2 regions of the Xanthomonas campestris pv. campestris str. ATCC 33913 genome follow, and region 1 is predicted to be linked to the other one. Evidence: predicted binding sites of a transcription regulator. Region 1 holds the regulator's gene; the other holds the start of a gene.
What was found. Region 1 encodes FliA, which starts transcription of late flagellar genes. Its sites were predicted from a motif close to TAAAGTTTNNCNNNCNNNGGCCGATAA; they were not measured.
Positions count from the first base shown of each region.

Region 2: XCC_RS01830 (HD-GYP domain-containing protein) is a predicted target of FliA. The motif match lies at 1,506-1,532, and genes of this name have one in related genera.

Region 1 covers NC_003902.1:2,228,337-2,231,543, reverse strand. The annotation lists gene XCC_RS09915 (MinD/ParA family protein) at 1-803, shown strand, start outside; gene XCC_RS09910 (RNA polymerase sigma factor FliA) at 800-1,567, shown strand; gene cheY (chemotaxis response regulator CheY) at 1,591-1,983, shown strand; gene XCC_RS09900 (protein phosphatase CheZ) at 1,983-2,609, shown strand; gene XCC_RS09895 (chemotaxis protein CheA) at 2,612-3,207, shown strand, end outside.
Region 2 covers NC_003902.1:419,514-422,720, reverse strand. The annotation lists gene XCC_RS01830 (HD-GYP domain-containing protein) at 202-1,443, opposite strand; gene XCC_RS01825 (MFS transporter) at 1,592-2,902, opposite strand.

The DNA of each region.
Region 1 (3,207 bases):
CCATTGCCGTGACCGGTGGCAAGGGTGGCGTGGGTAAAACCAACATCTCCGCCAACCTGGCGGTGGCCCTGGCCGACATGGGCAAGCGCACCCTGCTGCTCGACGCCGACCTGGGCCTGGCCAATCTGGACGTGGTGCTGGGCCTGTCGCCCAAGTACACCCTGGCCGACCTGATCGCCGGCCGCTGCACGCTGGACGAAGTGATCATCGAAGGCCCCGGCGGCGTGCTCGTGGTGCCGGCCGCCTCCGGTCGCCGCCACATGGCCGAACTGGCCCCGGCCCAGCACATCGGCCTGGTCAACGTGTTCTCCGAACTGGAGCGCGACCTGGACGTGATGGTCATCGACACCGCCGCCGGCATCACCGACAGCGTGCTGACCTTCTGCCAGGCCGCCCAGGACACCGTGGTGGTGGTCTGCGACGAGCCGGCCTCGATCACCGACGCCTACGCGCTGATCAAGGTGCTCTCGCGCGAACGCGGCGTGGACCGCCTGCAGATCATCGCCAACATGGTGCGCGACCCCAACGAAGGCCGCCTGCTGTACGACAAGCTCTCGCGGGTGTGCGAAAAGTTCCTCGGCGATGTCTCGCTGAACTACCTCGGCCACGTGCCGCAGGACGATTGGCTGCGCCTGTCGGTGCAGCGCCAGCAACCGGTCATCAAGGCCTACCCGGCCAGTCCCTCGGCACAGGCCATTGCCGAAATCGCACGCCGTACCTCGCGCTGGCAGGCCCCCACCGTGCCGCGCGGCAACGTCGAGTTCTTCGTCGAACGCATCATCCAACGGGGAGTGGCCGCATGAGTACCGCCACCGCAACGACCGCCACGGCCCAGTACCGTGCCGTGCAACGCAATAACGCCAACGATGTGGTCACCCAGCACGCCGACCTGGTGCGCCGGATCGCCCACCATCTGGCCGCGCGCCTGCCGGCGAGCGTGGAAGTGGACGATTTGATCCAGGCCGGCATGATCGGCCTGATCGAAGCCTCGCGCAGCTACGACTCCGACCAGGGCGCCTCGTTCGAAACCTATGCCTCGATCCGTATCCGCGGCTCGATGATCGACGAGATCCGTCGGGGCGACTGGGTGCCGCGCTCGGTGCACCGCCGGGCCCGCGACGCCGCCGCCGCCGTGCGCAAGATCGAACAGAACACCGGCCGCGCCGCCGCCGCCACCGAAGTGGCCGCCGCGATGGAGATGCCGCTGCCCGACTACCTGCGCCTGATGGAAGACGCCGCACGCGGCCAGGTGCTGAGCCTGGAATCGCGCATCGAAGACCACGGCGAACTGGACACCACCGCCAAGGGTGGCCCCAATCCGCAGCAGATGATGGAGCGCGGCGAGTTTGGTCGCGAGCTGGGCAAGGCCATTGGCCAGTTGCCCGAGCGCGAGCAGCTGGTGCTGTCGCTGTACTACGAACAGGAATTGAACCTGAAGGAAATCGGCGCCGTGCTCGGTGTCAGCGAGTCGCGCGTCTGCCAGATCCATGGCCAGGCCGTGGTGCGTTTGCGCGGCCGCCTCAAAGTCTTCGAGCTGGCAGATGCCGGTGTCGAAATTGACGATTAATTTTTTCGTGTTAGGAGCTTGATGTGAATAAGAACATGCGGATCCTGATCGTGGACGACTTCTCGACGATGCGCCGTATCGTCAAGAATCTGTTGGCGGATCTCGGCTTCACCAATACCGCAGAGGCCGAAGACGGCAACAGCGCACTGGCTGCGTTGCGCGCGGGCCCGTTCGATTTCGTGGTCACCGACTGGAACATGCCCGGCATGACCGGCATCGACCTGCTGCGCAACATCCGCGCCGACGCCAAGCTCAAGCACCTGCCGGTGATGATGGTGACCGCCGAGGCCAAACGCGAACAGATCATCGAAGCCGCCCAGTGCGGCGTGAACGGCTACATCATCAAGCCGTTTACCGCCCAGACCCTGGAAGAAAAGCTGGGCAAGGTGTTCGAACGTCTGGCGGCGACCGCCTGATGAACGCCACCGTGGACACCAATGCCGAACGCGCCGCGCTGATCGACCGCCTGCAGGGCGCGCTCGATGCGTTGGAAAGCGGTGACGAAGCCGCCTGGAAGCGCGAGGTCGACCACCTCGCCGCCTTGCGCACCCGTCCGATGATGCAGGGCCTGAGCCGGCTTGCACGCGAACTGGGCCAGGCCCTGGGCGAACTGCCCACCGTGCCCGAAGAAGCCGGCGAGCTGGACGACGCCTGCTCGCGGTTGGACCACGTGGTGGAAATGACCGAAAAGGCCAGCCATCGCACGCTGGATCTGGTCGAAGAATGCCGTTTGCTGGCGAACCAGCTGCGCGATGGTGGTCTCAACCAGGACCAGGGCGCGCTGATGGACAAGATGCGCCACAACCTGACCGAGCTGTCGCTGGCGCAGAGCTACCAGGACCTGAGCGGCCAGATCATTCGGCGCGTGGCCGGCATCGTGCGGCGCGTGCATGAAGGCTTTGGTGCCCTCGGCCTGCCGCCGAAAAGCACCGAGCCGAAGAAAGACGACGGCGGTCTTGCCGGTCCTGCAGTCAAGGGCCTGGACCGTCACGCGGTGTCGCAAGACGACGCCGACGACCTGCTGTCCGGATTGGGGTTGTAACCATGAGTGCTGTTCCAGACGATATTGCTGCCGATTTCATCGTCGAGGCCCAGGAAATCCTGGATCGCCTCGGCGAACAGCTGGTGTCGCTGGAACAGGCGCCAGACGAAGCCGACCAGCTCAACGCGGTGTTCCGCGGCTTCCACACGCTCAAGGGCGGCGCCGGCTTTCTGGCGATCAAGCCCATGGTGGAGCTGTGCCACGCCGCCGAAGAAACCCTCGGCATGGCGCGCTCCGGCCAGGCGGTGCTGCAGGCGCATCACTTCGATGCCGCGCAGCAGTCGCTGGATTATCTGCAGGCCATGCTCGATGCGATGGGCTCGGGTGACCCGGTGCCGCATGCACCGGCGTCGCTGATCGCGCAGTTCGATGCCAAGAGCGGCCCGCCGGCGGTGAAATCCGCGCCCAAGGCTGCTGCGCTCGCCGCGGTGCCCGCCGGCCAGGCACCGGCCGCCGCCGGTGCCAAGGCCACGCCGAAGGCCGCAGCCAAGAGCGGTGGCGCCGAAGCCGAACAGACGGTGCGCGTGGATACCAAGCGCCTGGACGCCATCGTCAACCTGATCGGCGAACTGGTGCTCTCGCGCAACCGGCTCAAGAC
Region 2 (3,207 bases), 1.8 Mb from region 1:
TGCAGCATCCGGCCGGCGACGGCCGCAGAGCGCGCTACAGGGCACGTGACGCATTAAGCCCTGGAGGAGGAGCGCGCCTAGGCGCGATGAAGCGCCACGCGGCTACTGGCTGCGCGGAGCGCTGATCCGGCACAAGGTCCGGCGATCATTACCGCGCGAACGCTAGCAGCACCCTGCACAGCGTCAAACGTGCGAGAGGCCTTACGGCAGCCAGAGTTTCTCAAGATCGCGGAAGCCCCAATCAGTGGGGCTTTCCATCTGCACGATGCGGTCCTGGCACTCCGCACGCGACAGATCGATGTCCTGCACCAGCACGTGGCTGCGCAGCTTGGCCGAATAGAACACCCGTACCTTCGGCTTGAGCAAGGACTCGGCGGCCTGTTCGATCACCACCGCCAATTTCTGCGACTCCAGCCGCACCAGCGAGCCCACCGGGTAGATGCCCAGCCGCCGTACGAAGGCCTGGAACACCACCGGGTCGAAGTGACCGGTCCACGAGGCCATCCGCTTGAGCGATTCGGCCGGGTCCCAGCCGCGCTTGTAGGGCCGGTCAGAGCTGATCGCATCGTAGACATCGCACACCGCGCCCATGCGCGACATCAGCGAGATCTCTTCGCCTACCTGGCCCTTCGGGTAGCCACTGCCATCCATCTTTTCGTGGTGATGCATGGCGATTTCCAGCACCACCGCGTTCTGCACGCCGCCGGCCAACAACAGGCGATGGCCATCCAGCGGATGCCGGCGGATGACGTCCATTTCTTCGTCGGTGAGCTTGCCGGGCTTGTTGAGGATATCCAGCGGCGTCACCGCCTTGCCCATGTCGTGCAGCAGGCCGCCCATCGCCGCCTCCACCACCTGCGCATCGGGCAGGCCGAGCTGGCGCGCCAGCCCGCTCATCAGGCCGGCTACCGCCATCGAATGCAGGTAGGTGTAGTCGTCGGCGGTCTTGAGCCGCGCCACGCTGATCAAGGCCTGCGGATGGCGCAGCACTGAATCGTTGATGGCCTCCACCAGCGGCATCGCCGCCTCGGTGTCGACAGTGCGGCCCAGCCGCACGTCGCGAAACATTTCTTCCACCACGCTACGGCCGTCTTCGAAGATGCGGCGCGCGCGCACCACTTCGGCCTCGATGCCCACCTTGGGCGCAACGTTAGCGGCGCGTGCGGCGCGTTCGACAGGCGCAGCCACTGGTGGTTCGGAGGCTGCAGGCGTGGGCGCCGGCGGAGCGGGCTCTTCCACTGCGGCGGGCGCAGCCGCTTCCACGTCCAGCCCACGTGCGGTGTCGATCACCAGCTGCTCGATGCGGCTGTCGTGGATCTTGCCCACATCGTCGGCATCGACCAGGAAGGAGGTCTTCCAGAACGGATGGTGCACCCACGCGCCCAGCAGCTTGTAGACATACATGCCGGGGCGGAGTTGGTCGGAGTCGATGGTTCTGAGCATGCCGGCGCTGGTCTGCAAGTGGTCCGCATAGCGCCCACCACAGGCGTGGCGGGTCTGCGGAGTTATCGGCAGCCGCGCAGGATTCTTTGGGCCGGGCGCAACCGCAGCCGCCTCCCCAACCGGCAATAGGCAATGCCCGCTGAGCGGTTCAGCGCTCCGGCAGGCGCATCGCCACCACCGCGGCAGCAGCGAACAACAACGGCACGCCGCATGCCAGATACAACATGGCCGGCGACCACCCGGCATCCAGCAGCACCCCGGCGCACAGCGGCGAGGCAATCGCGCCCAGCCGCCCGATCCCGATCGACCAGCCCATGCCGGTGGAGCGCACCGCCGCGGTGAACACCACCGGTGCCACCGCATACAGCCCACCCATCGCTGCCGTCAGCGCGGCACCGGTCAGCAACGCGGTGGCAAATGCCCAACTCAGCACCGTGCTGCTCAACCCGAATGCGACCATCCCCACCGCCACCAGCACCAGTGCGCCGGCAGTGAGCCACGACAAGCGACCACGCAGGGCCAACCAACTGAACAGCGTGCCGCCCACAATGCCGCCCAGATTCAACAGCACCCCACCGGTGACACCTTGGCCAGCCGACAGGCCCGCGGTCACCAGCAGCTTGGGAGTCCAGCTGAGCACGAAGTAGAACGCGAACATCAACAAGAAAAATGCCAGCGCGATCAACAGCGATTGCCGCCGCAGCGCACCTACGAACAGGGCCGCATACCCCTGCACCTGCCCGGCCGCCTGCGCAGGCGGCAGCGGCAACTGCGAATGCGGCGGCATCCCCATGCGTGCCAGCACCGCGTTGAAGCGCGCCTGCGCATTGGGCGGCCGGCGGGCGATCAGGAACTCCAGCGATTCGGGCAAACAGGCCAGCACCAGCGGGACGCAGAGCAACGCGCCGAACGCGCCAAGCCAGAACACCGATGGCCAGGACCAATGTTGCAACAGCAGCGCGGCAATCGCGCCCCCAATCGTCGCCCCGACCGGATAACCGGTGGCCTGCAGCACCGTCGCCGTGCTGCGCCAGCGTGCAGTGGAATATTCGGCGGCAGTCACCGCCACGCAGGCCAGCATGCCGCCGATGCCGACACCGGTGAACGCCCGCAGCGCGCCCAGCTGCCAGGCAGTGCCTGCCAGTGCGGAGGCGCCCATGCCGACAGTCAGGATGGCCAGACACACCAGGATCAGCGCACGGCGGCCAATGCGGTCTGCCCACGGCGCCAGCACCAGCGAGCCGACCGCCATGCCGACCAGCCCGGCACTGAACAGCGCTCCCAGCAGCTTGCCCGACAGCTGCCAGTCGGCCGACACGTGCGGGGCGGTGAACGCCATCGCCATCACGTCGAAGCCGTCGAGCATCGTCAGCAGCACGCACACCGCCACGGCCCTCCACTGGAACGGCGTCATGCGCTCCAAAACAAAGTGCGCGGAAGTTGGCGTGCCTTGAAGCATTGGCGTGTCCTGTGAGGGGGGCTGATGTGGCGCAGCGGTGGCACAGGTGCATCCACGCTGCGCGATGGGAAAACGCGCGGACGCACCCTCGAAAACCGTGTGTGTTGCGACAGACGCAACGGATACGTCGCAATGGCCTGCACGCTAGGCCGATTGCGGGTGCCGTTCAAGGCTGATCCCCGCAGTGGTGTGCGCTTATCGGATGCAGACCCAATGAGCTTCGCTTGCGCGGCGCCAGGTTCGGATGTGTTGTCTGCTTGTGTGGTGCGCCTCAAGGCATGGAGCACGACGGGCAACCGGATCCT